2 regions of the Thermus sp. NEB1569 genome follow, and region 1 is predicted to be linked to the other one. Evidence: riboswitches for the same ligand, from Rfam matches in the RefSeq annotation. Region 1 holds a riboswitch; the other holds the start of a gene.
The links. Region 1 has a riboswitch for cobalamin ahead of MI302_RS06180 (acyl-CoA thioesterase). Riboswitches for the same ligand answer to the same signal wherever they lie in the genome.

Region 1 (14,543 bases):
GGGCTCAGGGCCCCCGTCGGGACCTCCGTGGATGGGCCTCAGGACATCGTCCAACATGCCTCCATGTTAGGCTAGGGTTCAGGGCAGCGCCTTAGCCTGGACCACTGAGGTTCCGTGGGACCTTGGGCCATTGCTTGATGGTGAGCTGACAAAGCGCCCTTAGGGTGGGGGCATGAGGATTCTGGTGACCAACGACGACGGGATTTTCAGCCCAGGGCTCTGGTCTTTGGCGGAGGCGGCCAGCCGCTTCGGCGAGGTCTTTGTGGTGGCCCCCGACGTGGAGCAAAGCGGGGTCGGGCATGCCATCACCATTGCCCACCCCGTCCGGGCTTTTCCCCATCCGGCCCCCCTGCCGGGGCCCCATTTCCCCGCCTACCGGGTGCGGGGCACCCCGGCCGATTGCGTGGCCCTGGGCCTCCACCTCTTTGGCCCCGTGGACCTGGTCCTCTCCGGGATCAACCTGGGGAGCAACCTGGGCCACGAGATCTGGCACTCGGGTACGGTGGCCGCGGCCAAGCAGGGAAGGCTCTTTGGCCTCTCCGCCGCCGCCTTCAGCACCCCCATGAACGGGGCGGGCCCGGATTTCTCCGCATTGAGGCCCTGGGTGGAACGGGTGCTGGAAACCCTCCTGCGGCTGGAGCGACCCTTCCTGGTGAACGTGAACCTGCCCCACCGGCCCAAGGGCTTCCTCTGGACCCGGCAGTCGGTGCGGTCCTACGAGGGGGTGGTGGTGGAGGGTGAGGACCCCATGGGCCGCCCCCATTACTGGTTTGCCGCCAGGCCCCTAAAGGAGGCGGAGGAGGGAACGGACCGCTGGGCGGTGGAGCAGGGGTTCATCGCCGCCACCCCCCTTAGGCTGGACCTCACCGACGAGGCCAAGCTCCAGCCGGCTTTGGCCCACGATTAGCCCTATTCAGGTCCCGCCCGCCTTCTTTTCAGCTCTCGCAGGCCCGGCAGGAGAGGAGAAGGTCCCGGCTGTAGGCCTGGGCGGTGCTCACGCTGAACTGGTAGTACAAGGCCTTTAACCCACCCCTCCAGGCGTGGAGGTAGAGCTCGTTCACGTCCTTGGGTGGGGCCTCAGGATGGATCACCAGGTTCAGGGACTGCCCTTGGTCAATGTGCTTCTGCCGCCCTATGGCCAGGTTGACCAGGGTCTTTTGGGACACCTCGGCAAAGGTCTTGAAGACATCCTTTTCCTCGTCGGTAAGAAAGTCCAGGTGCTGGACCGAGCCGTTATGCTCCAGGATACTCCGCCACACCTTTTCCTCGTCCTTGCCCTTTTGGCGTAGGAGCTCCTGCAAAAAGGGATTCTTGAAGGGGACCCGGGCCTTTTGCAGGTCCTTTAGGTAGTAGTTGCTGGTGTAGGGTTCGATGGAGGGGGAAACCTGGCCTAGGATGAAGGAACTGCTCTTGGTGGGGGCGATGGCCAGGAGGGTGGCGTTGCGCCTTTCCATGACCTCGGCCAGCTCGTCCTCAGGGTGCCGCTTCCTGAGCCAGCGGCTAGCTTCCTCCGCTTTCTCCCTTATGGTCTTGAACACCAGGCCGTTGAGGAAGATCGCCTCGGCGCTCTCCAGGGGTATCCCCTGGGACTGCAGGTAGCTGTGCCAGCCCAAGACCCCGATGCCGATGGCCCTATAGCGCTTGGCGAAGCGCACCGCCCGCTCCATGTAGGGAATCCCCTCTGCCTTCTCGATGAAGTCGTCCAGCACCGAATCCAGGAAGATGGTCAAGGTTTCCACGGCGTCGGTGTCCTTCCACTCGTCAAAGTGGAGGAGGTTTAAGGAGGAAAGGCAGCAGACAAAGCTTTCATCGGGTCCTGAGGGGAGCATGATCTCGGTGCACAGGTTGGAGGCGTGGATGGTTTTCCCCAACTTCTTGAAGATCTCCGGAGCCTGGCGGTTGGCGTTGTCCCGGAAGAAGAGGTAGGGGATGCCCACTTCGGCCCGGCTCTTCAGCACCTGGGCCCATCTTTCCCGCTTCCTTTTATCCCCTCCTATCATCTCCTCCATCCAGGCATCCCCCACGGTGACCCCAAAGAAGAGGGACTGGATCTCGCTCCCCTCCCGCTGGATCTTGAGCCACTCCTCAAAGTCGGGGTGCTCTATGGGGATGTAGGCGGCGCACTGCCCCCGGCGGGTGGAACCCTGGTTGAACACCTCGATCACCCGGTCGAAAAGGGAGGCAAAGGCGTAGGAGCCGTTGCTCTCCCCGTTGTCCCGGATGGGGGCTCCCCTTGGGCGCAAGGCTCCCAGGTAAACCGAGGTGCCCCCACCCTGTTTGCTCATCATGCCGATCTCCGCCACCGCCCTCAGGATGGAGGCGGTGTCGTCTTCCACGTAGGTGCCGTAGCAGGAGATGGGGAGACCCCGCTTGAGGCCGTAGTTGGCCCAGATGGGGGTGGCCAAGGAGTACCAACCCTTGGCCATGTACTCCTGGAACTTGCGGGAGAAGCCCTCGATGCGGGTCAGGGCCTCCGCCCGGTCGGCGATTTCCTTCACCCTCTTCTCCACCGTCACCCCAGGGAGAAGGTAGCCCCGGCTCATGTAGAGGCGGGTCCACTCGTTGGCCCAGTACCACGGTTTGTACTCCCTTTTGGTCTTTAGCATCCTCGTCCCCCTCTTTAGAACAGGCTGTCCGGGTCAAAGCTTTGCACCCTCCTGGCGTAGGCCACGCTCCTTTTGTTGAAGAAGTCCACCTCCTTGTCCGCCAAAAGCTCCAGGTCAAACCATGCCGTGTCCCTAAGCGCTTCCTCCTTAACAGTGAAGGGTGCGGGGAAGCCGTGGAGGGAAAGGGCTTGGTTGTACCGCCATTTCAGGAACTCCAAGACCTCATCCCGCCCCACCGCTTCCGTGTCCCCTTTGGCAAACATCCAGTCCAAGAGGGCTTCCTCCACCTGGAAGAAAGCCTGGACCCGCTTGAGGACCTCCTCGGTGAAGGAGGCATCAAAGAGGTCGGGGCGCTCTTCCTTTAGGATGCGAAGAAGCTCCACCCCGAATAGCCCATGCAGGTTTTCCTCCTTGCTGGTGGCCTCGATGGCATTGGAGATGCCCTTGAACCGGCCGAGGCGTTTGTTTAGGGCCATGAGGGCGTAGAACTGGGAAAAAAGGGAGGCGTGTTCGGTAAAGGCGGAGAAGAGAAGGAGGCCTTTAGCGTACTCCCTGAGGTCCCCCTTTCCCGAGCGGGCCAAGACCTGGGAAAGCTCCTTTTGCCTATCCCTTAGGGCTGGCTCCTCGAGGGCCTGGGCGAAGCGCTCTTCCAGGGAGAGGAGGTCCAGGAGGTGGGCGTAGGCGTTGGCATGCCGCACCTCGCTTTCCGCAAAGGTCATGCCCACCTCGGCGATCTCGGGCTTGGGGAAAACCTCGTAGGCTTTGGCCCAGAAGAGCTTCACGGAAAGCTCCACCTGGGAGATGGCAAGAAGGGAGCGCTCCACCAACGAGCGCACCTCAGGATCCGCCAGGGCGTAGTCCTGGACGTCTGCCGCATAGCTGAACTCCGTGTGGAGCCAGTAGCTGTGCCGAATGGCGTCCCGGTAGGCCAGGAGCTTTGGGTACTGGTAGGGCCGGTAGTGGGGTCTAGGTTCGGTGAGCATGGCCACCTCCTGGGGATTTTCCACCTAGGGCTTGGCGAAGCCGCTTGGCGGCCTCCACCATGTTCCTGAGGTTCGAGATGGCCTCCTGGGGTTTACGGGTTTTTAGACCGCAGTCGGGGTTTACCCACAAGGAGGCCGGGGAAAAGAAGTTGAGATAGCCCTGGAGGCGGGTGAGCATCTCCTCCACCGTGGCTTCCTCTGGCGTGTGCACATCAAATACCCCGGGCCCGATCTCTAGGGGAAGGTCCTTAAGGCTTTGGAGGAAGGCTGGGTCCTGCCGGGCTCCTTCCACGCTCACCACGTCGGGGTCCATGGCCTCCAGGAAAGGCCTTAAGGCGGCGTAATCGGAGTAGCAGAGGTGCTGGTGCACCTGTACCTTGGGTTCCAGATCGCCCACCACCCGATGGAAGGCCTCCTGGGCAAGTTTTAGGTAGCTGGGCTGCTCTTCCCGCCTGAGGGGCATTTTTTCCAGAAGGGCTGGCTCGTCCACCTGGACAAAGCGGATTCCACGGGCGGCCAGGTCCCGCACCTCCTGCCTTAGGGCCTCGGCCAGGGCCATGACCGCCTCAGGGAAGCTAACCCCTTCCGGCAGGTAGCTCCAGGCGGCCAGGGTGATGGGGCCGGTTAGGATGGCCTTCACGGGCTTGGCGGTTAGGCTTTGGGCGTAGAGGGTTTCCCGAAGCACCAGGGGTTCTTGGCGCCGGGGAGGGGCAAAGAGGATGGGAGGGCGCCAGACCCGGCTTCCGTAGGAAAGGACGAAACCCTTCTGGGTGATGAAAAAGCCCTGTAGGCGTTCGGCGAAGAACTCCACCATGTCGCTTCGTTCGGGTTCCCCGTGGACCAGGACGTCCAGGCCCAGCTCCTCCTGCAACCGGATGTTTTCCTCGATGGCTTTTTTGATGTTCTCCCAGTAGGTGGCCTGGTCCAGCTTCCCTGAGCGCAGGCGCCTCCTAAGTTCCCTGAGCTTCCCCGTCTGGGGGAAGCTGCCGATGGTGGTGGTGGAGAAGGGGGGGAGGCCGAGGTCTTGCTGGGCCTGGCGCCGCACCTCCAGGGGGGGCCTAGGGGGAGGTGGGGGAGAAGGGTGGAGCTCCCAGGCGGGAGGCGGGGTGTACCAGGCCCTGGCGGCTTGGTATGCCCTTGAGGGCGAGGTGGCCGCCTCGAGGTGGCCTGCTGGGCCTTGCCCATCCGTCAAGAGCTCTTTGAGGAGGGAAAGTTCCTGTAGCCTTTCCACGGCAAAGGCAAGCCGGCCCTCGAGGGCCTTGGGCAAGGGCTCATCCACCCGCCAGGGCAGATGGAAAAGGGGGGCCTTAGGGGCCAGCCAGACCTCCTGCCCCTCTAGCAGGGGCAGGATCCCTCCTAGGGCCAGGAGATGGGTTCGCCACACGCCTTGCCCCTCCACCACCCCTAGGACCAGGGCCATTCCTGGGGGTAGCTTGGGCAGGGCTTCCCCTACCGGGAAGACCCCAAGGCCCCGCAAGGGAAGGTTGGCCAGGCTCCGAACCACCTCCGAAGCCGGGGGCAGGTAGTAGCTGAGAAGGACCAAAGGTACCCTCTTTGCCAAGGCGGCATAGGCTTTCAGGAGGTGGGGTAGGTCCCGTTCCACCCCATCCAACCCCAGGGCCGGTTCTTGGAGGAGGAAGAGGGTGCCGGCAAAAGGCTCAAGAAGCTCCGCATAGGCCTCCACCAGGGCCTCGAGGTGGTCCTCCACCCTCTCGGGGGGGTTTTGCGCCAGGCGCAGAAGGGTGTAGGGACCGAGCAGGGTGGGAAGGCCTTCCGCCGAGCCTGGGGTTTTTTGGCCAACAGGATAGGGGAAAAAGCCCCGCCTGGGGGTGTAGCGGGGTTTTTCCGGAAGCCGGGGGACCAGGTAGTGGTAGTTGGTGCCAAACCACTTCCTAAGGGGAAGGGCCCCCTTGCCCCGGGCCAGGGCGTAATAGCCTTCCAGGTCAAAAGGTTCCACGGGGTAGACCCCAAGGGCCACCGCCAGGTCCAGCATGGGGTCGTACAGGCTGAGCTCCCCTGCTGGATAAAGGTCCACGTGTTCCCGATAGGTGGCCATCCTGAGACCCTCGAGGTCCTCGAGGGCCTGGAGGAACTCCTCCCTCGGCAAGGAGCCCTGCCAGTAGGCTTCCAGAAGCCGCTTGTACTCCCGGTTAGGGCCCAGCCGGGGAAGGCCAAAAGCCAGGGTCCGGATGTTGCCTTCTAAAGACGCATGGAATTTTTCCCGCATCGCTTACCTCAACTTTCCCATGACCAGGGTAGGGTGGCCCACTGGGAGTTAGGAAAGAGGGGGAACGGAAACCGGCCGCCCCACCTCGTCCACCGCCACCAGCACAAATCCGCCCTTAGCTGCCAGGTAGGGTTCCCTACCCACCTCTATGGGCTCCACCCACATCTCCACCTCCACCCGCATGGAGGTACGGCCCACCTCTATTACCCGGGCTACAAGCTCCACGATGGAGCCCAGGGGCACGGGGCGCTTGAAGTCCACCGCATCCGAGTGCACCGTCACCACCTTGCGCCTGGCGTGGCGGGTTGCGGCCACGAAGGCTGCCTGGTCCATCCAGGCCATGGCGGTGCCGCCAAAAAGGGTCCCGTAATGGTTGGTTTCCCCAGGGAAAACCGGGTAGACCATGCGCGTTTCCTTCACCACGGACCTCCAGGGCCGTCTTTGGGCCCGTAAAAGCTAAATCATCCCTTCTACCTGCCCAAGGGGAGTAACCCCGTGCTGGGCAAGAACTTGCCTAAGGTCGCCTGGCCCAAGGTCCTTGGACCACCGGGTTTTGGGGGGTTAGGAGTCTAAGGTCCCACAGGCATCACCACCTTCACCCTTGCCTCGAGGGCTACGGGGTAAGGCCGCGAAGCGGGTACTCGGGCTTCCGGACAGAGCCGGTTACCGTTGCGGGACAGCGCCGGACTTGCACCGGACTTCCCCCACCGCCTGGTGGCGTCCAGGCCTGTCGGCCTGGCATCGCGGCCAAGACACCCTAAGTCTTGGGTGTCTTACCAGTGAAGCTACCATATCTTGAATCCCAGGTCAATAGGCCTAGGCTTCCCCTTTTGGGAATCGGGGATTTGTCCGAGGAGCCCTGGTGGGACGTGCCTCGGAGCCAAAATATAACAGGCCGCCTAAGGTGGCGGCCTGAAGGAAGGAGCATCTGCCAAGTTTCCTGCCCCGAGAGCGTTTAAGGGGTTCAGGGGAGCATGGCCCTAGGCCCAGATGTCCTCGGGGTGAGCCATGCCCACGGGGCGGGCCTTGAGAACCTCGAGGGCCTCTTCCTCGGACATAACCGGGTTCTGGTAGCGAATGCTCAAGGCTTCGCCCATCAGCCGGAAGACATGGGTGTTGTCCAAGAGGCCCAGAGGGAGGAAGCGGAGGCCCTGGCCGTAAAGGGCCAGCATCACCGGGCTTGCCGTGTGCTGGCCGGAGTTCCAGCCGATGTTGGGCCGGTCAGGCTTCTTGGCGTCCTTCTGCACCATGGCCCAGGAAAGGGTGTTGCTGGGCTGGACGCCGTAGCGCACCCCATCGGGGCGGTGGACCTTCTTGGTGATGGCCTCCACCACCATCTGGGCTTCGGCGTCCTCCAAGGTCACGCCCTTCATGGTCCGGAAGGCTTCCTTTACCTGGCTGGGGTCGGGGTTGTTCCCTAGGACACGCAGCATGTGCTCAAAGCTGGCCTTCTGGCCTTCCAGGAGGTCCAGGCCCACGCTGCTTTCCAGGTAGCTTCTGCCCGTTCCGTACAGGGCCCCCGTGCCCGTGGCGTGGTCGGATACCAAGATGAGGAGGGTGTCGGGGTTCCGGTCCGCGAAGGCGGTGAGGAGTTCCAGGGTTTCGTCGGCCGCCAGCACATCCCACAAGGTGGCGGCGGGATCGTTGAGGTGGTTGGCGTGGTCAATGCGCCCGGCTTCCACCTGGAGGACAAACCCATTGCGGTAGGCGGCCAAGCGGGCCAAGGCGGCCTGCACCATCTCCTTGAGGCTCGGTACCTTCACCCCCTGGAAGCGGCGGTCCACCTCGTAGGGCACGTGGCCGTCAGAGAAGATGCCAAGGAGCTTGCTGGCGTTGGAGCGGGCCAGCTCCTCGGGAGTGCGGACCACTCCGTAGCCTGCCTGAGCGAAGGCGGCATACATGTCCTTCTTGTCCTTGCGCTTCTCGGGGTTGAAGAAGCGATCCCCGCCTCCCAGGTAGACCTCGGCCCCAAACTCCAGGTACTGGCCCGCGATCCTCTCCTCGGCGTTGCGGTCGGGATTGGAAATCACGAAGCTGGCGGGGGTGGCATGGGTTGCGGTGGTGGTGGTCACCAGCCCCACAGCCTTCCCCATCTCCTTGGCTGCGGCAAAGAAGGGCTTTAAGGGGGTGCCGTCGGCATGTACCGCTAGACCGCCATTGACCGTCTTGACCCCGCAGGAGAAGGCGTTGCCGGCAGCGCTGGATTCGGTGACGTAGCTGGTGAGGCTATAGGTGTTGATGAGCCCGTTAGGGTAGCGGGCCAGGAGCCTTTCCAGGGTAAGGACCCGCCCCTGGCGCCTGCGGGCGTAGGCCTGGGCGATGGCGTAGTCTTCCCAAGAGAAACCATCATAGACGAAAACAATGAGGTTCCGGTACCTCCGGCCGAGGCTGGGAACGTTCTGGGGTGCTCCCTGGGCTCCACCCTTGGGGAGAAGGACCAGGGCTCCTGCCGCCAAACCGCCTTTGAGGATATCCCTTCGCTTCATGGCTCACCTCCAAGAGTAGGCTAGGCACCCTGTGTCATAGCCGGGTCAAGGGTTAGAGAAAAGTGGGGGTGTGGGGGAGCTATAATCCCCCGGTTTCCAAGATAGCCCTCAAGATACGCTAACGCGTGACACAGGCTGACCAAACCGGGGATTGCGGCCGCACGCGGCCGCATAGCTCCCCCACGTCCACCACAGGTGGACACGGATTTGGTACTGTGTAGAAGAAGCCAGCCATGCGCAAAGCCTTCAAATACCGCCTTTACCCCACCAAGCCCCAGGTGAAAGACCTGGAGCGCACCCTTGAGCTTTGCCGTGAGCTGTACAACGCCGCCTTGCAGGAGCGTAGGGATGCTTACAAGAAGGCCGGGAAAAGTGTCGGCCTCTACCAACAGAAGAGGTACCTGCCCCAGATACGAGAGGAACTGCCCCAGTACAAAAGGGTCCACTCCCAGGTGCTCCAGGATGTTCTTCATCGGGTGGACAAAGCCTTCCAGGGCTTCTTCCGGAGGCTCAAGGCGGGACAGAAAGCGGGATACCCCCGCTTCAAGGGGCAGGGGCGCTACGACTCCTTTACCTTCCCCTAGGCCTACGAAACCGGGGTCAAGCTCCAGGAGGGCGGGAAGCGGGTGCTCCTCAAGGTGTTTCCCTGACGGGAAAGCAGCTACGGGATTGGCTCCGTCAAGGTTAAGCTCCACCGCCCTTTGGAAGGGAAGATCAAGACGGCGACGGTTAAGCGGGAAGGCGAGCATTGGTACATCATCTTCATCACCGAGGTGGACCCCAAGCCTTTGCCTCCAAGCGAGGAGGCCATCGGCATAGACCTGGGTACCAACCCCCACTTCCTCGTTACCTCGGAGGGGGAGATGGTAGAGGCTCCCCGCCACTTCCAGAAAGCCGAGGAGAAGCTGGCCAAGGCCCAAAGGGAGCTTTCCCGGAAGAAGAAGGGAAGCAACCGCAGGAAGAAGGCCAGGCTCAAGGTAGCCAAGCTCCACCGCAAGATCGCCAACCAGCGCAAAGACTTCCACCACAAGGTAGCCAGGAAGCTGGTAAACCGCTACGGAACCATCGTCCACGAAGACCTGAACGTTCAAGCCCTTTCCCGCTCCCATATAGCCAAGGGCGTACAGGATGCGGGCTGGGCCCAGTTTCTCCAAATCCTCGCCTACAAAGCGGAAGCTCACCGCGCAAGCGGTAGCGTTTTGGCTGGTAGGCGAGTCATCAAGGTAGACCCCAAGTACACCAGCCAGGACTGCCCGGTGTGCGGCCATAGGGAGAAGAAGCCTCTCTGGGTGCGGGCGTACACCTGTCCATAGTGTGGGACGCTTCTCCACCGGGATGTGGCCGCCGCTCAAAACATCCTGGCAAAGGCCTGGACGGGGCCTTCGGGGGAGACCCTGCGTGCTTTCCCGCAGGGAAACACCCCGAGAAGCCCTGGACTTTAGTCCGGGGAGTCGTCACTATGGTACCCATGACCGACAAGAGCCTCGGCCGTTTTTACGCTTTGGCCCAGGAGTTCTGGTCCCAGCTTCCCCCCTCCGCCCGTTTCCGCCCCCTCGAGGACGCCAAGACCTTTGCCCGCCACAAGGAGGCCATGAGGTCTTGGGTGGACGCCGTGGTCCAGGGCTTCTACGACACCCTCTTCGCCCACCCCGCCACCCGGGCCATCTTCCGGGAAGGGGAAAGGCCAGCCCGGGAGAAGACCCTAAGGGACTGGTACCTGCGCACCGTGGAGGGCCCCTTTAACGGGCAGTATTTCGCCTGGCAGACCCTGGTGGGGCTGGTGCACGTACGCCGGGGGGTGACCAACGCCATGATGGCCGCCATGTGGAACTGGGTGGTGGATACCGTCTCCCGCCTGGCCCGGGAGCACCTTTCCCAGGAGGAAGCCCAGGTCCTGGCGGATGCCTGGCGCCGGCTGGGCTTTACCGTAATGGCCTTGATCTCCGAAGGCTATCTCCACGCCTACCTCGAGGCCCTGGCGCAGGTGGAAGGGGTGGAGGTGGGGGTTTTCCTGCAAAGGGCCCAGGAGGAAGCAGCCCGCCTCCTGGCGAGCCTTTCTCCAGGCTAAGGCCATGCTGAGGCTTCCCCGGTTGGTCCTGGCCGCCCCCCACTCGGGGGCGGGAAAGACCACCGTGGCCCTGGCCCTCCTCCAGGCTCTTGGGGAGCGGGGTCTTGAGGTCCAGCCCTTCAAGGTGGGGCCGGATTACGTGGATCCCAGCCACCTCGAGGCCGCTTCGAGGCGCAGGGTGTACAATCTAGACGGCTTTTTCCTGGACCCCTCGGGGCTCCTTTCCCTCTTCCAGCACGGGGCTAAGGGGGCGGACCTGGCCTTGGTGGAGGGAGTGATGGGTCTATTCGATGGCAAAGACCCCTTGGGAAAGGAGGGCTCCACCGCCCAGGTAGCCAGGCTCTTGCGGGCTCCCGTGGTCCTGGTGGTGGATGCCTCCGCCATGGCGGGCTCCATCGCCCCTTTGGTCCAGGGTTTTCGCACCTTTGACCCCGCGGTCCAGGTGGTGGGGGTCTTTGCCAACCGGGTGGGCTCGGCCCGTCACGCGGAGCTTTTGCGGGAGGCCCTGTCCCAGGTGGGCCTGCCCCTTTTGGGCTGGCTTCCACAGGATCCTAGTTTGGAAGTCCCCGAGCGCCACCTGGGCCTGGTGCTGGCGGGGGAGGTGCGGCCGCCCCTCGAGGCCCTGGCCCGGGCTCTCCAGGTGGATCTTGAAGGAATCCTGCGCCTGGCTGCCGCTGCCCCGCCCCTGCCCGAGGCCTTGCCCTTCCTTCCCGATAGGAGGCCTCCCCGGGTCCGGGTGGCCTACGCGTGGGATAAGGCCTTCCGCTTCTACTACCCTGAGGCCCTGGAGCTTTTGGAGGCCCTGGGGGCTGAGCTTGTTCCCTTTAGCCCTTTAGAGGACCCGGCTTTGCCCGAGGCCCAGGCCCTTCTCCTGGGGGGCGGTTACCCCGAGCTCTACGCCCGGGAGCTTGCGGAAAACCGGGCCATAAGGGAGGCTATCCGCCGTTTTCCCGGCCCCATCGTGGCCGAGTGCGGGGGGTACATGTACCTCTCCCAGGGGCTTTGGGTGGAGGGAAACGTTTTCCCCATGGTGGGCTTGGTTCCCGGGGAAGCCCGTATGGCCCAGCATCCGGTGCTGGGCTACCGGGAGGTGGAGGCCTTAAGGGATAACCCCTGGGCGCGAAGGGGGGAGGTGGTTAAGGGGCACGAGTTCCACTATGCCCGGATGGAGCCTTCTCCGATGGCTGCTTGGCGGCGGCTGGATACGGGGGAGAGGGAGGGCTATACGGATGGGCGGGTGCTGGGGAGTTTTGTCCACCTGTACCTGCCGGCCTGGCCTCGAGGGGTTGCGCGCTTTTTGCAGTTTGCAGAAGGTTAGCGGAGAGGGAGGGCACAAGCGTGGTGAATCGTGAATTAAAGCACAAGAAGCCGCCACACTCGGCATAGGGTACCCCAACGCACAAAACAACCCCCGCAAAACGGTACGGCCTACGAACGGAGCCAAGCAGGATGGCATCAGAAGCCTTCCCTCAGAACCGGGAGGAGTTCGGGCCGCACCAGCTCGAGGGGTGGCGTCTTGCCCTCCCTCAGGAGGGCTCGTACCTTGGTCATACTGATGCTTAGCCGCTTTTCCCGGTGCCCTTCTGGACAGGTTCTCTCCGAGGCCATACCCCCACAGACGGGGCAGTGGAAGACCGCGCCCACCTTCACGATCTCGATGCCCAAGGGGGGAAGCTGGTCAAAGATGCGGTGGGCTGCGTAAGGATCGTAAAAATCTCCTACCCCTGCATGATCCCGGCCCACCAGGAAGTGGGTGGCCCCGAAGTTCTTGCGCACAAGGGCGTGGAATACCGCTTCCCGGGGGCCGGCGTAGCGCATCGGGGTGGCAAGGCCAAACAGGGCCACCCGTTCCCGGGGCAAAAAGCCTTCTATGAGGGCTTGGTAAGCCTTAACGATGACCTCTGTGGGGAAGTCGTCCTCTTTCTTGGCACCCAGGATGGGATGGACTAGAACTCCATCGGCCAGCTCCAGTCCCAACCGGATTAGGTACTCGTGGGCCCGATGGGGGGCGTTGCGGGTTTGAAAGGCCACCACCCTCTTCCAGCCCTTTTCCCGGAAGAAGGCCCGCATCTCCTCAGGGGTCTTCTCCAGCTGTGCAGACCGGGGTCTCCAGGCCAGCACCTCCACCCGCCCCCCAAGGGCGTAGGGCCCCTTGGCGAGGAGCTTCCTCACCCCGGGGTGGGCCTCGCTTTCCGTACCGAAAACCTGGCGGGCCAGGGCCTTGAGGTCCAGCTCGTAGGCGTCCTCTACCTGGAGAAGGGCCACCGGCTTTTCCCGGTGCATGAGGATCACCTGATCCCCCTTGTCCACCCGGGGTCGCTCCTGGAGCTGGAGGAGGATGGGAATCGTCCAAACCTCTCCCGAAGGAAGGCGCATTTCCTGGGCCACGGAAAGGGTTTCCTCCCGAGTCATAAAGCCTCGCACAGGGTGGAAGGCTCCCGTGGCCAGGTTTTCTAGGTCCAGCCGCTCGTCCTCGCCAATGGTCACCTGGGGTAGGGTTTCCACCATGGTCAAACCTCCGCAAGGGCCCAAGCCTGTGGTGTTTTTTGGAGAATGTCAAAGACCTCCACCACCTTGCCGATCACCCAGACCGCTGGGGCGGCCACCTCGACCTTCCCCTCCGCCACGTCTTCCAGGGTGGCCGGCACCCTGCTTTCCCTTGGGGTGGTGGCCTCCATAACAAAGAGGGTGGGCTCATCCGGCCTTCTGCCGAGGCGGATAAGCTCCTTGGCGATCCACGCTCGCCTCTTCACCCCCATGAGGACCACCAAGGTGGGTACCTGGGCAAACGCCCTCAGGTCCGGGTAACCCCCATCCTCCAGGACGCCGGAGACCACAGCGAACCCCGAGCTCAAACCGCGGTGGGTAAGGGGAAGCCCCGTGGCCAGGATGCTGCTCACGCCAGGCACCACCTCCACCTCTATCCCATGGGTAGCCAGGAAGAGGGCCTCTTCCCCGCCTCTGCCAAGGACGAAGGGGTCACCTCCCTTAAGCCGGACCACATAGGGAAAGGCCCGGGCGTAATGAAGCAAGAGGCGGTGAATGGTTTCTTGCTTACCGCTTTCCCCCTCCCTCTTGCCCACATCCACTTTTTTTCCGGTTATTAGGGAAAGGATCCTGCCATCTACCAGCCGGTCGTACAGGACCACGGGGGCTTCCCTCAAGAGCCGGTGGGCTTTGAGGGTGAGGAGGTCGGGATCTCCTGGCCCGGCTCCCAGCAGGTAGACCTTAGCCATGGGCCACCCCCCGCCAGACCAGCTGAGCACCGATGAAGAGAAGCCAGAGGAGGAGGGCTACCCGGAAGGGCTGCTTGGGCACGCGGGTGGCCACGAGGGCCCCCAGGCTGGCCCCCACGATCCCTCCTAGGCTTAGGGAAAGGAGGAGCTTTGGGTCCACCTGGCCGAAGTGGAGGTGCACCCCACCCCCCACCAGGGAGAGGACCAGGCCGAAGAGGATGTCCGTGCCCACCACCTGCTGGGGGGTAAGGCGGGTGGCGTAGAGCAGGAGGAGGCTGCCCAGGGCCCCTGCTCCTGCCGAGGAGAAGCCCACCTCGAGGCCAATCCCGAAGGCGGCGGGAGGCAGGAGCCAGGGCCGTTCCCGGCTTAGGGTTAGCCGGGCTAGGCTCCGGTAGAGCCCAAGTCCCGCTGAAACCACCACGGTGAGCCCCACCAGGAGGAGGACCATGTCCTTGGCCCCCTTAAGGTGAACCAGGAGGAGGCTGCCCAGCAGGACCCCGGGGAGCCCCCCCAAAAGGAGGAGGCCCAGCACCCTACCCGCCACCTGGCGCCTAAAGAGGTAGACGGCGCCGGCGGGAACCTTGACCAGAAAACCGAAGAGAAGGGCCGTGCCCACCGCGATCTCCGGGGAAAGGCCCAGGCCCAGGATGAGGAGGGGGGCGGTGATAGTGCCGGCCCCCACCCCGGTGATCCCGATGGCGAAGGCGATGAGGAAGCCCAGAAGAAAGGCCATCTATGCCTCCTTTGGGTGGAGATGGATTCCACACTCCAGCTTGCCCTTGCCCGCCCAACGGCCGGAGCGGGGGTCCTTGGGGTCTAGGGGCTTAGCCGTGCAGGGGGCGCAACCGATGGAGAGGTAGCCCTGATCGTAAAGGGGCAGGTAGGGCAGGTCGGCCACGGCCAGGTAGGCAAACACCTCCTTGAGGGTCCAGTCGTA
Region 2 (14,543 bases), 220 kb from region 1:
CTTTGACATGGGCCCCACGGTGATCACCGTCCCCCTCTTTCTGGAGGACCTCTTCGCCACAAGGCCCGGCGACCCCAGGCTTTACCCCGACTTCCCCGAGGAGGAGGGCCTGGCCCACACGGAGCGCTACGTAAAGCTCGTCCCCTTGGATCCCTTCTACCGCCTCCACTTTCCAGACGGCACCCACTTTGACTACAAGAATGACCCCGAGCACCTGCAACGGGAAGTGGCCCGCCTCGCCCCCGAGGACCTCGAGGGCTACCGCCGCTTTGAGGCCCACGCCCGAGCCCTTTTCCAGAAGGGCTTCCTGGAGCTCGGCTTCACTCACTTCGGAAGCATTCTTGACCTTCTCAGGGTAGCCCCGGACCTCCTGCGCCTAGACGCGGTGCGGCCCCTTTTTAGCCTGGTCTCCCGCTACTTCCAAAACCCCAAGACCCGGCAGATCTTCTCCTTTGAGTCCCTCCTCATCGGGGGAAACCCTCTCGCCGTGCCCGCGCTTTACGCCATGATCCACTTCGTGGAGCGCCGCTGGGGGGTGCACTTCGCCATGGGGGGAACGGGGGCCTTGGTGCGGGGGCTTTTGAGGAAGCTAGAGGAGCTTGGGGGGAAGGTGCGCTTTCACGCCCCCGTGCGCCGCATCCTCACCAAGAACCGCCGCGCGGTGGGCGTGGTCCTGGAAGATGGGGAGCGGCTCGAGGCCGACCTTGTGGTCTCCAACGCCGACTACGTCCACACCTACGGCGAGCTCCTCCACCCCGAGGACCGTTTCTGGCACGCCGACTGGCGCCTTAGGCGCACGCGGCTTTCCATGAGCCTCTTCGTGGCCTACTTCGGCTTCCGGGCCAGGGGGGACGAGGGAGAAAGGCTTAGGCACCACAACGTCCTCCTCTCCCACCGCTACGAGGGGCTCCTTAAGGATATCTTCCAAAAAAAGATCCTCCCCGAGGACTTCGCCCACTACCTCCACCTCCCCACCCTCACCGACCCTTCCCTGGCCCCCCCGGGCCACCACGCCGCCTACACCCTGGTCCCTGTTCCCCACAACGGGAGCGGCCTGGACTGGGGCAAGATCGGCCCCGGCTACCTGGAAAAGGCCCTCCGCTACCTGGACGAGAGGGGCCTTCTCCCTGGGCTCATGGACCGCCTGGTCTACACCCACTACATCACCCCGGACTACTTCCAGTGGACCCTGAATAGCCACCTGGGCAACGCCTTCGGCCCCGAGCCCGTGCTCTGGCAGACAGCAAGCTTCCGCCCCAAGAACCGCTCGGAGGACGTCCGGGGCCTCTACCTGGTGGGCCAGAGCTACCAGCCTGGGGCGGGCCTCCCCAGCGTCATGATGTCCGCCAAGATGACGGCGAGGCTCATTGCCCATGACCTGGGGCTAGAAAGGATGCCGAAAAGCCTGCAGGAGGGCCTGGCGTGAACACCACGGAGCGGAAGCGGAAGCACCTGGAGGCCTGCCTCCAGGGGGAGGTGGCCTACCAGAGGACCACCACGGGGCTAGAGCGCTTCCGCCTCCGCTACCAGGCCCTGGCGGGCCTGGCCCTTTCCGAGATTGACCTCACCACCCCCTTCCTGGGGAAGACCCTGAAGGCCCCCTTCCTCATCGGGGCCATGACCGGGGGGGAGGAAAAGGGGGAAAGGATCAACCTGGCCCTGGCCGAGGCCGCCGAGGCCCTAGGGGTGGGGATGATGCTGGGCTCGGGCCGAATCGTCCTGGAGCGCCCCGAGGCCTTAAGAAGCTTCCGGGTGAGGCGGGTGGCCCCTAAGGTCCTCCTCATCGCCAACCTGGGCCTGGCCCAGCTCAGGCGCTACGGGCGGGAAGACCTCCTCCGCCTGGTGGAGCTTCTGGAAGCGGACGCCCTCGCCTTGCACATCAATCCCTTACAGGAGGCCGTGCAGAAGGGGGATACGGACTTCCGGGGCCTTCTTGCCAGGCTCGAGGCCCTCCTCCCCCTCCCCTTTCCCGTCCTGGTGAAGGAGGTGGGGCACGGCCTCTCCCGGGAGGCGGCCCTCGCCCTCCGGGGCCTCCCCCTTGCGGCGGTGGACGTGGCCGGGGCCGGGGGAACGAGCTGGGCCCGGGTGGAGGAGTGGGTGCGCTTCGGCGAGGTGCGCCACCCGGAGCTTTGCGAGATCGGGATCCCCACGGCGAGGGCCATCCTGGAGGTCCGGGAGGTCCTGCCCGAACTCCCCCTCGTGGCCTCGGGCGGGGTGTACACGGGGACGGAAGCCGCCAAGGCCCTGGCCCTAGGGGCGGACCTTTTGGCGGTGGCGCGGCCCCTCCTGAGGCCTGCCTTGGAAGGGGCGGAGAGGGTGGCGGCCTGGATCCGGGACTACCTGGAGGAGCTCCGGGTGGCCCTCTTCGCCATCGGGGCAAGGACGCCTAAGGAGGCCCGGGGGCGGGTGGAGGCGGCGTAGGGTGGCGATACCCTTTACTTTTGGTTCCTGCGCTTCCGGGTTCCCCAAACCATGCAGGCCCAAGCCTGCATGGGGTGGCATGAGGGTCTTTCCCGCCTCCCCAGGCCGCCTTCCCCTTTGGCGCCCCCGGAAGGGATACCACCCTCCGGGCCCAGGAGAGGCCCTGAGGTGGGGGCTTGGCCCACCTCAAGGACCGCTTTTCCCCTCCCTCTAGGCCCCGGAAACGCGCATCAGGGTCCGGGGATAGGGCTCCAGGAGGGCCTGGGCCTCCACGTAGGGCTCGGCGAAGCGCCGGGCCCAGGAGGCGAGGAGGGCAAGGGGGGCCTCGAGGGGAAGGCGCTCCTCCCGGAAGTCCAAAAGGAGGTCCAGGAAGTGGGCCTTCTCCCTGGGGGAAAGGGCCCTTTTGTAATGCCCGAAGGCGTGGAGGAGGGCGTCGGCCATGGCCCCGAGGCGGTAGGGCCTATCCGTGGCCCGCAGGAAGCCCTCCTCATAGGCCCGCAAGACCTCGGGGAAGGGCCTTCCCTTGGCTTCGGCGAGGAGCCTGCCCAGGGCCCTCGCCTCCTTCTGGCTGTAGGCCATGAGGAGGAGCTTGTAGCGGGCGTGGAAGGCCTGAAGGCCCGAAAGGTCCTGCGCCTCCCGGAGCCTGGCCAGGCCGAAGACCCGGGTGAGGAACTGGGCCCGGATCCTGGCATTGGTGAGCCGCCCCTCGTCCTCCTTGGGGAGGAGGGGGAAACGCTCCTCCACGAGTCTGGCGAAGAGGCCCGCCCCCTTCCCCACCACCCCGCCCCCTTCGGGATGGGCGTAGACCTTGGCGTCTTTCAGGGCGCAGCTGGGGGAGCGGTTTTTTAAGAGGAAGCCTTCCACCTGGCCCAGGCCCTCGAGGAACCCCCGGGCGAAGGCCTGCATCCTCTCGGTGAGGTCCTCCCCGGTCCGGGGTTGGACCATCCTCGCGCCCTCTTCCCCCCGCACCAGGCGCACCACCGGCCTCGGCACCCCCAGGCCGATCTCCACCTCGGGACAGACGGGAACGAAGTCCACGTGCTCCCGCAGGGCCGCCACCCCCTTGTCGGGGATGAGCTCCCCGGAATAGCGCACAGCGGCGAACCCCAAGCAGGCGCTTACCACCAGGCGAGGCTTGGGCCAGGAGGGCTCCATGGCCCCATGGTACCGGGCGACGGAAGGGGGGCGCGGGCCCTGGCAGCCCCAGACTTGACCTATATGCGGCTCCTGGAGTAAAGAGGGGGCATGACCCTGCGCGAAGCCCTGTCCCAGATCCCCGACCCCCGGGCCCGCAACCGGCAGTACCCCCTTTGGGGCCTCCTGGCCCTCATCCTGGTGGCTTTTCTTTCCCGCGTGGACTCCCTGAGGGGCGTGGAACGCTTCGCCCGCGCCAACCCCCACCTCTTGCCCCACCTGGGCCTGCGCAAGGCCCCAGGCCACACCGCCATCACCCTTCTCCTTCACCGCCTGGATCCTGAAAAGCTCCAAGCGGCCCTCCTCCAGGTCTTCCCCGAAGCCGACCTTGGGGAAGTCCTGGTGGTAGACGGGAAGCACCTGCGGGGAAGCGGCAAGGGGAAAAGCGCCCAGGTGAAGCTGGTGGAGGTCCTGGCCCTGCACCTCCATACCACCCTGGCCCAGGCCCGGGCGGAGGGGAGGGAGGACCAAGCCCTTTTGGAGCTCCTGGACCGCCTGGGGGCGGAGGGGCTCAAGGGGAAGGTGGTGGTGGGGGACGCGGGGTACCTGTACCCGGAGTTAGCGGGGAAGGTGGTGCAAAAAGGGGGGCGTACCTCTTTGTCCTGAAGGCTAACCAGGGGGAACTTTTGGAGTGGGCCTTGGAGGTGTTCAAGGGCATGGAGGAGAGGCGGCTTCCTGGCGAGACCGAGGCGGTGTGGAATCTGGTGCGGGATGGGGAGGTGTGGACCTACCGGGTTTGGGCTTCCCCCTACCTGCCGGAAGAGGTGCGGGCCTTTCCCGGGTGCCGGCAGGTGGTGCGGATGGAGCGGGAGGTGAGGCACAAGGGGACGGGGGAGGTGCGGCGGACGGTGAGCTACGCCCTCACCAGCTTGGGAGCCGAGGAGGCGGAGGCGAGGCGGCTTGGGGAGCTTCTCCTTTACCGGTGGGAGGTAGAGAACCGGTCCTTTTGGGTACGGGACGTTCTCCTCCACGAGGATGCCTGCCAGGTGCGGGGGGTGGGGGCACAGGTCTTGGCGGCCCTCCGGGCCTTTCTGGTCTCCATGCTTCACCGCCAAGGGGTCAGGGAGAAGAAGGCGGCCTTGGAGGCCTTCTCCTTCAACCCCCTCTCCGCCCTGCGCTTCCTGGGGCTCTATGCGGTATAGCGGTCAAGTCTGTGGCAGCCCAAGGCGGCCCCCAGGGGGCTTGGGCAAGGGGTAGAATGGAGAGGTGGCGGAAATCCGCGTGGGCACGGCAAGCTGGACCGACCCCACCCTCCTCGCCTCCGGGTGGTATCCTCCCGAGGTACGCCACCATCCCGAGAAGCGCCTCCGCTACTATGCGGAGCACTTTGACACCGTGGAGGTGGACAGCACCTTCTACGCCCTACCCCGGCGGGAGGTGGTGGCGAAATGGGCAGAGAGGACCCCAGCGGGCTTTCTCTTCCACGTGAAGGCTTTTTCCGCCTTTACCGGGCATGGCCTCGAGGCCGCCACCCTTCCCAAGGACCTTCGCTCCCTTCTCCCCAAAACCGAAGGCCACCTGGCCCAGCGGAAAATCCCCCAAGAGGTTCTGGAGGAAGCCTGGAACCGCTTCTTCGCCGCCATCACCCCTTTAAGGGAGGCGGGCAAGCTGGGGTACCTGCACTTCGGCCTTCCACCCTGGACCGAACCCAAGCCCCGAAGCTTTCGCTACCTGGAGCGCCTGGCGGAGAGGACCCAGGGCTACTGGGTGGCGGTGGAGTTTCGCAACCCCAGGTGGTACGTGGCCTGGGGATTCGTGAGGAAGGAACTGGAGCGGCTCGGCCTCATCCACGTGAGCGTGGATGCCCCACTCCATCCCGAGGCCCCACCCCGGGTCCTGGAACCCACCCACCCCGTGGCGGTGCTTCGATGCCACGGAAGAAACGCAGAGTCCTGGAAAGGCCCTCACCAAAAGCCCTACGAGCGCTTCAACTGGCGTTACTCAGAGGAGGAGCTTCAAGACCTGGCCCAGGCTACCCTGACCCTTGCGGAGAAGGCCGAGACGGTTTTCGTCATCTTTAACAACAACTATGGCACCCAGGGCGTGGAGGCAGCCCTGGGGCTTAAAGGCCTCCTGGGCCTAGGCCCTCCTCCCTGGGCCAAGAAGCTTCTTTAACCCCTAGGGTTTCATGCTACCTTGAGGGGGATGACGCGCCCTCCCCTGTCCGAGGCCCAGGAGGACTACCTGAAGCAGCTTTTCCTCCTGGAGGCGGAGCGGCAAGGCCCGGTGCCCACCCAAGCGCTTGCCGAGCGCCTGGGGGTTAAACCCCCCTCGGTGACGGAGATGCTCAAGAAGCTCACCGCCTTGGGCCTGGTGGAGCATGCCCCCTACCAGGGGGCCCGGCTCACCGAGGCCGGGCGGCGGATCGCCCTGGAGGTCCTAAGGCACCACCGGCTCCTCGAGGCCTACCTGCACCAGGCCCTCGGCTACGGTTGGGAAGAGGTCCACCAGGAAGCGGAACGGCTGGAGCACGTGATCAGCGAGGCCTTTGAGGAAAGGATCGCCGAGCTCTTAGGCCACCCTCCCTTTGACCCCCACGGGGACCCCATCCCCACCAAGGACCTGGCCCTGCCGGAAGCCCCAGCCCTCCCCCTCTCCCAGGCTCCCTTAGGGGAGGCCCGGGTGGTGCGGGCCTTGGCCCAGGACCGGGGCACCCTCAACCTCCTGGCCAAGCTGGGTCTGGTTCCCGGAAAGGTCCTTAGGGTGGTGGAGAAAGGAGACGGGGTGGGCATCGAAATGGCAGGGGAGGTATTGCGCCTTCCCGAGGAGCTGGCCCAGGCCGTTGGGGTAGAGGCCCTTCAGGAAAGGGCCCCGTAAACCAGGGTGCGGAAGGCCAGGCCAAGCCGCTGCCCAAGCCGGGAGTGAAGAGCCCTTTCCGGCTCCAGCACGGAAAGGAGATTGGGGGCCTGGGTGAAAAGCAAGGCGCTCAGTTCCAGGGCGGGATCCACCAGGAAATACGTGCCGGCAAACCCCCACCAGTAGAAGTCCCCGGGGCTTCCCGGCGCCAGACCCCCAGGGCCCAAACGCACCGCCACCCCCAGGCCAAAGCCGTAACCCGGACCTGGGGTGTACTCCAAGCCCCGCCGCAACCCGGCTTCGTAAAGGGGACCCAGGTGGTCCTGGGTCATGAGGCGGCACAGGCTCGGGTGCAACACACCCCGGCCCATGCGCAGGGCCTCCAGGAACCGCAGGTAGTCCCAGGCCGTGCTTACCCCGCCCAGGCCCCCCGCATACCGGGGGGGCTCCGCCTCCACGGGGATCAGGCGGATGGACCTACCCGTTTCCGGGTCCTGGGGGAAGGGCCTTGCCAAACGGGTGGGATCCCTGGCCAGAAAGCCCGAGTTCCGCATCCCCAAGGGGGCGAACACCCGTTCCTCCAAGAGCTCCGCCAGGCTTCTCCCCGAAAGCACCTCCAAAAGATGCCCCAGCACATCGGTGGAAAGCCCGTACTCAAAGGCTTCTCCCGGCTGGAAGCGCAGGGGCAAAGAGGCCAAGCGGGTAAGGAACTCCTCCCGGGGAAGGTCAAACCGATCCACCCCCGCCTCCAGGTAGAGCCGTTTCACCGGGGAGCGGAAGAAGACCCCATAGGTAAAGCCCGCCGTGTGGCGCAGGAGGTCGTAGACGGTGAGGGGCCGCCTAAGGGCCTCGAGGGCCACCTCCTCCCCCACTTCCCGCCCCACCTTGACCCCGGCGAACCCCGGCAGGTACTTTTCCACAGGGTCCAGAAGGGAAAGGCTGCCCTCCTCCACGAAGGTGAGGGCTAGGGCGGAAACCCATGGCTTGGTCATGGAGTAGATGCGGAAAAGAGCGTCTTCCCGCATGGGAAGAGCCCTTTCCGGATTCAGATACCCCCCCACTCCCTGGTAGATCACCTCTCCCCCCCGGGCCACCAGGGCCACGTACCCGGGAAGAAGACCCTCAGCCACCTGCCTTTTCAAGAATTCATCTAGTCGGGAAAAGTCCATGCTCGCCTCTCAAGCGGGAGCAGCGCCGATGGTTCTACCCCCGTCCACGAAGAGGACCTGGCCGGTAATGAAGCTGGACTCATCCGAAACCAGGAAAAGGGCAGCGTAGGCCACCTCAATGGGCTTCCCCGTGCGCCCCAAAGGGGTGGCGGCGATGGCCTTCTCCCGCACCTTCTCCGGCACCTTAGCCGTCATCCGGGTCTCAATGAAGCCCGGAGCCAGGGCGTTCACCCGGATCCCCCACCGGCCAAGCTCCAAGGCCAGGGTCCGGGTCAGCCCCACCACCCCCGCCTTGGAAGCCGCATAGTTGGCCTGCCCCAGGTTACCCAGGTACACCCGGGAACTGGTGAGCACAATGGAACCAGGGTTGCGCTCCCGCATGGCCTCGGAGGCCGCTTTGGCCACCAGGAAGCTTCCCGTGAGGTTCACCCGGATCACGGCCTCCCAGTCCTCGAGGGGCATCTTCCAGTGGAAGTTGTCCCGGGTGATGCCGGCATAGTGCACCAGCCCGTCCAGGCGGCCCATGGCCTGAAGGGCCTCCTGGAATCCCCTCTCCACGGAAAGCGGGTCGGCCACGTTCATGGGAAGGGCCAAGGCCCCCGTGGCCGCCGCCGCCTCCCTTAGGGGCTCCTCCTCCAGATCGCAGGCCACCAGCCTGGCCCCCTCCTGGGCAAACAGCTCCAGGGTAGCCCGGCCGATCCCGTGGGCCGCTCCCGTGATCAGCACCACCTTGTCCTTTAGCCGCATCCGCCACCTCCTGTGTCTGGCGACCGAACGGTCGGTAAGTTCACCCTACCCCGTGGCGGGGTTTCCGTCAAGGGCTTCTTGGCCTCACCCCAGCCGCCAGGCGTAGTAAGGGGTTTCCACAAAGGCCGGAGGCCCTCCCAGATACACCCTGAGCCCCGGAAGGATCAGGGTTTCCCCCTCCCACTCAAAGGCCAAGGGGTCCACCGGCAAAGGGTAGTGGAGAACTCCTTCCCGGGGCAGGCCAAGCCGCAGGCGCTCGGGCAGGGAAAGCTTACCCACCAGGAGGTAGCGGGCCCTCTTGGGTCCGGATTCCGTGTAAAAAGCCACCTCCTCCCCTAGGTCCAGGAGGAAAGCCCGGCCCCGGATGTAGAGCCTAGCCCTATCCGTCCAGGTAGACATGGGGCCTCCCCATGAGGTGGGCCACCCGCACCCCTGGGCCGTAGAGGTTTTGCAGAAGGGCTTCCGTGAGCACCGCCTCCGGCCTTCCTTCCGCCAAAAGCCGTCCCCCTTTCAACACCGCCACCCGTCCGGCCAAAGCCGCCTGGTTGGGGTCGTGAAGGACGGAAAGAATCCCCATCCCCTTGGCAACCAGGTTTTGGAAGAGGGCCAGAAGCCCACCCTGGTATTCCAGGTCCAGGAAGGTGGTGGGTTCGTCCAGAAGGAGGTAGCGGGGCCTAGCCACCAGGGCCCGGGCCAGAAGAACCCGCTGGCGCTCCCCGCCGGAAAGACTGCCCAGGTACCGGCCCCGGAAACGGGAAGCCCCCGTAACCTCCAAAGCCCACTCCACCGCTTCCACATCCTCCCGCCCTTCCCGCCCCCAAAGGCCCAGGTGGGGAAGCCTCCCCAGACGCACCACCTCCTCCACCAAGAGCCCCTCCGGGTAGGGGCCTCCCTGGGGCAGGTAGGCGAGGAGCCGGCCCCGGGCATAGCTTCCATAGGCCCGAAGGGGCTTTCCCTCCAGAAAGACCCCCCCTGCCCTGGGCCGGAGGAGCCCCGCCATAACCCTCAGAAGGGTGCTCTTCCCCGATCCATTGGGGCCCAAAAGGGCCACCCACTCCCCCGGCCTTACGGCCAGGCCCACCCCTAAGAGGGCATAGGGCCCCACGATCCCCTTGGCCTCAAGCCCTTCCACGCCGCCTCCACATCAGGTACAGGAAGAATGGCCCCCCGAGAAGAGTGGTCACCACCCCCACGGGAAGCTCCGCCGGCCGGGTAAGGGTGCGGGCCAGGAGGTCCGCCAGCGTTAGGAGAACCGCCCCGCCTAGGGCAGAAGCAGGCAGAAGCAACCGGTAATCCTCGCCCAAGAGGCGCCGGAGGAGATGGGGGGTAATCAGGCCCACGAAACCGATGATCCCCGCCTGGGCCACGGCAGCAGCCACCAACAGGCTTGCGGCAAGGAGGAGGAGGAGTTTCAAGCCCTCGAGGGGTAGCCCCATACTCCGGGCCACCTCCTCCCCCAGCTGGAGGGCGTTCAACACCCGCCCTAAAAGCAACAGCGGGGGAAGGGCCAGAAGGAAAAAAAGGACCATGGCCTTCACCGAAGGCCAGCCCATGAAGGCCAGGTTGCCCAGGGTGTAGGCGAAGACCGCCCGCACCCGGTCGGCGTCCTGCATCATCAGGTAGGTGGTGGCCCCAGTCAGAACGCTCCCCACCACCACCCCTGCCAGAACCAGCTCCCCCGTCCGGGCCGCCCCCCCTGCCAGAACCAGGGTGAGGAAGCTGGCGGAGAGGGCCCCGAGGAACCCGAAGAGGGTAGCGGAAAGGGGCAGGCTTTGGAAGATGGCGTGCTGGGCAAAGGCGGGGGCCAGGCCCCCCAGCAAGCTGGCCAGAAGGGCCACGGCGAAGGCCGCCCCCGCCGCCGAGCCCATGAGGTAGGGGTCGGCCAAGGGGTTGCGGAAAAGCCCCTGGAAGCTGGCCCCCGCCATCCCCAAGGCCGCCCCCACCAGCATCCCCCCCAGGACCCTGGGAAGCCGCATCTCCGTGACGATGGGATTCTCCTTTAGGCCCAAAAGGGCCTGGAGCACCTCGCCCGGCGGCAGGCTCACCGCCCCCATGGCTACCCCCAGCACCAGGGCCAGGAGGAGCAGGAGGAGGAGCCAGAAAAAGACCAGGCTCCGCCTAAGGGCCAGGGGGAGGGCCCGGGTCATGGCCTAACGCCCATGGAAGCAATCCACCAGAAGCCTAAGCCCTTGGGCCACCCGGGGGCCTGGGCGGGAGAGGAGGCTATCCTGACCCTCGGTAAACACGCAGATGCGCCCTATCTGCACCGCCTTCACCCGGCTCCAGCCAGGCCTGGCCCGGATGGTTTCCAGGGCACCCGGGTAGGTGGCCACGATCACCTCGGGGTTCTTCTCCACCACGAACTCGGGGGCGATCTTGGGGAAAAGACCCAGCTCCTTGGGGATGATGTTCACCCCCCGGGCCTTTTGGATCAGGACCCCGATGAAGCTCTCCGGACCCACGGTGTAGGGAGTGGGGTCGATCTCATAGTAAACCCGGGGCCGGGTCGTGGCCTTGGCCGCACGGGACTCCTCCTGGTACACCTCCCGCTGGATCTGGGCCACCAGGCGCTCCGCCTGGGCCTCGAGGCCAAGAAGCTTCCCCAGGGTACGGGTGGTGCGGAAGATATCCTCGTAGGTCTCAGTGCGCACCGCATACACCGTTAGGCCCGCCCGCTCCAGGGTTTCGTACAAACGCCCGTACTTGGAAACCAGAACCAGATCCGGCTTCAGAGAAACGATGAACTCGGGGTTGGGATTGTAAAGCCCCCCCGCCTTGGGCAGGGCCTTCACCCTCTCGGGCCAGTCGGAGTAGTCGTCGGTGGCCACGATGCGGTCGCAAGCCCCTAGGGCGCAGACCGTTTCCGTCACCGATGGGAGCATGGTAACGATGCGCTTTGGGGGTGCCTTGACCGTGACCGTGCGCCCTAGGTCGTCGGTGAGGGTAAGGGGAAAAGCAAAGGCCAGCGCCAGAAGAACCGAAAGAACCGAAAGAACTCTCCTCATGCCTACCTCCCTAAGGCCGCTAGGGCCAGGCCCGGGGGAGGTAGGGAAAACCCCTGCCGGAAAGCGGCAGGGGCGCAAATGGCTTTGCAAACCCCCATCGCTCCCCCATCCGCGTGAGGTGCCCGCCTCGGGGTCTGGCGGGCGGCCCTGGCAGGTATTCGGGCTTCCGGCCTGCGAAGCTTAAGCCCAAAGCATGGCCGGTTACCGTTGCGGGACAGCGCCGGACTTGCACCGGACTTCCCCACTTTAAGCCTGGACTACGCGCCCAGGCACCAGGGCAACGGACCTGGCTTTGAGGCCCTAGCGGGCCTTAAGGCCAGGCTAAGCCTAATGGGGCAAAAAGGCAAGGGCTTGACACATTCGGGGACGGGTGATTTACTTAGTCCCGAGAACGAACTAAAGGGAAAAGGGAAAGGAACTGGGATGCGCAAAGGGGACACGCGGGAAATCCGCAGGCTCAACCGCCGGGCTATCCTGGCCCACCTGAGGCGGGGCCCCCTTACCCGGGCGGAGGTCGTGTCAAGAGTTATGTGTAAGAGTCTGTGTACGGGGGGCATACCGCTCCTGAAGCATCTTCTCCAGCACCTCCTTCACCTCCGAGAACCCCTTTAGTTTCCGTTCTGCCCACCTCCCTTCCTGCCTCTCCGACTCCAGGTAAAGAAGCTTGTACACCGCCTCTTCCTTAGGAAACTTGTGGTCCCGCACCTTCGTCCCCCGCCGTAGCTCCCGGATAAACCGCTCCATCAGGTTGGTGCTCCGCAGGTACGGCCAAAGCACCTTGGGGTACCCGTAGAACCGCAGGAAGGCCCCCGAATCCTGTACCCAAAGCCCCACCACCCCCGGGTACCGCGAACCCCAGGCGGCCTTCACCTCCTCCAAGGCCCCAAGAGCTTCTTCCCGGCTCTCCGCCCCGTACACCCGCCTCAGGTCCTCCGCCAGCAGGGCCCGGTCCCGGGAGCGCACCTGGGACAGGCTCCACCGCACCCCGTGCACCACGCACCGCTGCCACTCCGCCTGAGGGTAGACCCTGCGGATCGCCTCGGGAAGCCCGGGCAGCCCGTCGGTGATGAAGAGCAATACCCGCCGCAGGCCCCGCTGCCAAAGCTCCCCCAGGACCCCCTCCCATCCCAGGGCGCTCTCCGTGGGCAACAGCCAAAACCCCAGGACCCGCCTCTCCCCATTAGGGGCGATGCCCAGGGCCACATACACGCTTTCCCGTACGATCCCTTCTCCTTCCCTGAAGACCTTTAGGGAAAGCCCGTCCAGGTAGACGAAGGCCATCTCCTCGGGCAAAGGCCGGGTGCGGAAGGCTCCTGCCGCCTCCAGGACCTCGTCCGTCAGGGCGCTCAGGGTCTCGTGGGAGTAGCGGTGGCCTAAGAGCAGGCTCAGTATCTCGGCCGCCTTGCGCTGACTGACCCCGGCGGCGTAAAGGGCTACCGCCACTTCCCCCACGTCCACCAGGCGGCGGACGTAGGGCTTAAGGAAAGCCGGGTAATACCGAGATTCCCGATCCCTAGGGACCTTCAGGTCCACCTGGCCGAAGGCGGTCTCCAGCTTGCGGGGGTAGTAGCCGTTCCTGCGGCCTCCGTGCACCTGCAAGAAGGCCGTCCGGTCCAGCTCCAGAACCGTCTGCAGAACCTCGGCTACTGTCTCCCGCACCGCTTCCCTCAGCAAGATCCGCAAGGTATCCTGGTCCACGGGGCACCTCCTCGTGCTAAGGTGTGCCCCCCTATTAAACACGGACCCTTACACATAAATCCTTACACGACCCGGGCGGACCTTTCCCGGCTTACCGGTTTGGCTAAAAGCGCGGTAAGCCGCCTGATAGATGAGCTTTTACAGGAGGGCCTTCTGGAGGAAGGGGCCTTTACCTCTCCCCCCGTGGGCCGGCCCGGCACCCTCTTGCACCTACGCCCTGGCGCCCGCTTTGCCCTAGGCGCGGAACTGGGGGTGGAGGAAACCGTCCTTCTGGCCCTGGACTGGCGGGGAGAGGTTCTATGGGCCAAGGAATGGAGCCACCCCCGGGAGGCCGGTCCCAGGGAACGTCTGGAACGGCTTCTGCAGGAGATTCTTCCCCATGTACCGGGGCCCTTGGGCCTGGGGTTCACCCTGCCTGGGGTGGTGGTGGAGGACCGGCTCCTCCTGGCCCCCAACCTGGGCTGGAAAAACCTGGACCTCCGGCCCCTGCTTTCCCACTTTCCCCTGCCCACGGCCTTGGAAAACGATGCCAAGGCCTCGGCCCTGTCCGAGGTCTTCTTTCACAGCGAGGCTAACCTCGCCTACCTGGTGCTCAGCACGGGCTTGGGAATCGGGGTGGTATCGGATAGCCGGATCCTGCGGGGAGCGGGTGGGGCCGCTGGGGAGCTGGGCCACTGGCTCGGCCAGGGGCACAAGCCCTGCGCCTGCGGCCGGGTGGGGTGCCTGGAAACCGAACTGGGCCTCGGTGCCCTCTTGGAGCATTACCGGTCCCTGGGCGGAAAGGCGGGGGCCCTCGAGGCCCTGCTCCAGCAGGCCAAGCAGGGGGAGGCTTTGGCCCTCGAGGCCATCCACCACTTGGGCGAGGCCTTGGGCCGCTTCCTGGCCAACCTGGCTGGGGCCTACGACCCGGCCCGGGTGGTCATAGGGGGCAAGGCAGCCGAGTTCTTCCCCTACCTGGAGCAATCCTTGCGCCAGTCCTTGGCGGCCCATGCCTTCCTGGAAGCCCATCGTTCCTTGCCCGTGCAACCTTCCCTTTATGGTCACCTGGCCCCGGCGGTGGGTGGGGCTAGCCTCTTTTTGGTGAGGTTTTTCGAGCTGGGCGGCCTGTGGGCAGAAAGCCCACGTCGCAATGGAGGTAGGTATGAGGAAGTGGCTTTTGGCGATCGGCGTGGCCTTGGGGCTTAGCGCCCTGGCCCAGACGGGCAAGCTGGAGATCTTCTCCTGGTGGGCGGGAGACGAAGGCCCGGCCCTCGAGGCCCTCATCCGGCTTTATAAGCAAAAGCTCAGTACACGTCAAAACGTGGGACCACCCCTTTAGGATGGACCTGCGCCCACGTGGATGGGCAGGTACCCATAGGAGGTGGTCCCCATGGAACAGCTTACCCCACTCATCAACGCCTTGAAGCGATACTGGAAGGCCGACCTCAGGCGCCTCACCTTCCTGGCCGCCCTGGTGATGGCTCTGGTCACCGCCCGCACCACAAGCGGCCCCAGACTCGCTCTTTCCCTCGGC

Region 2: linked by a shared signal. The riboswitch ahead of MI302_RS07325 (ABC transporter substrate-binding protein) and the one ahead of MI302_RS06180 (acyl-CoA thioesterase) in region 1 are both predicted to bind cobalamin.

The regions. Positions count from the first base shown of each region.
Region 1 covers NZ_CP092445.1:1,043,184-1,057,726, forward strand. The annotation lists gene MI302_RS06155 (histidinol-phosphate transaminase) at 1-57, opposite strand, end outside; gene surE (5'/3'-nucleotidase SurE) at 173-907, shown strand; gene MI302_RS06165 (ribonucleoside-diphosphate reductase subunit alpha) at 936-2,606, opposite strand; gene MI302_RS06170 (ribonucleotide-diphosphate reductase subunit beta) at 2,621-3,589, opposite strand; gene metE (5-methyltetrahydropteroyltriglutamate--homocysteine S-methyltransferase) at 3,573-5,816, opposite strand; gene MI302_RS06180 (acyl-CoA thioesterase) at 5,865-6,221, opposite strand; cobalamin riboswitch at 6,431-6,591, opposite strand; gene MI302_RS06185 (alkaline phosphatase) at 6,797-8,302, opposite strand; gene MI302_RS06190 (helix-turn-helix domain-containing protein) at 8,536-8,886, shown strand; gene MI302_RS06195 (RNA-guided endonuclease TnpB family protein) at 9,004-9,615, shown strand; gene MI302_RS06200 (protoglobin domain-containing protein) at 9,771-10,370, shown strand; gene MI302_RS06205 (cobyrinate a,c-diamide synthase) at 10,375-11,688, shown strand; gene sat (sulfate adenylyltransferase) at 11,826-12,878, opposite strand; gene cobA (uroporphyrinogen-III C-methyltransferase) at 12,881-13,606, opposite strand; gene MI302_RS06220 (sulfite exporter TauE/SafE family protein) at 13,599-14,339, opposite strand; gene MI302_RS06225 (phosphoadenylyl-sulfate reductase) at 14,340-14,543, opposite strand, start outside.
Region 2 covers NZ_CP092445.1:1,262,355-1,276,897, forward strand. The annotation lists gene crtI (phytoene desaturase family protein) at 1-1,426, shown strand, start outside; gene fni (type 2 isopentenyl-diphosphate Delta-isomerase) at 1,423-2,421, shown strand; gene MI302_RS07275 (DUF523 and DUF1722 domain-containing protein) at 2,632-3,576, opposite strand; gene MI302_RS12120 (transposase family protein) at 3,667-4,221, shown strand; gene MI302_RS07285 (DDE transposase family protein) at 4,242-4,757, shown strand; gene MI302_RS07290 (DUF72 domain-containing protein) at 4,822-5,730, shown strand; gene mntR (manganese-dependent transcriptional regulator MntR) at 5,761-6,432, shown strand; gene MI302_RS07300 (serine hydrolase) at 6,414-7,580, opposite strand; gene MI302_RS07305 (SDR family oxidoreductase) at 7,590-8,327, opposite strand; gene MI302_RS07310 (hypothetical protein) at 8,412-8,726, opposite strand; gene MI302_RS07315 (ABC transporter ATP-binding protein) at 8,707-9,459, opposite strand; gene MI302_RS07320 (iron ABC transporter permease) at 9,446-10,474, opposite strand; gene MI302_RS07325 (ABC transporter substrate-binding protein) at 10,478-11,332, opposite strand; cobalamin riboswitch at 11,464-11,624, opposite strand; gene MI302_RS07330 (IS256-like element ISTth4 family transposase) at 11,852-13,072, opposite strand; gene MI302_RS07335 (ROK family protein) at 13,130-14,215, shown strand; partial or broken gene MI302_RS07340 (carbohydrate ABC transporter substrate-binding protein) at 14,172-14,312, shown strand; gene MI302_RS07345 (IS4 family transposase) at 14,400-14,543, shown strand, end outside.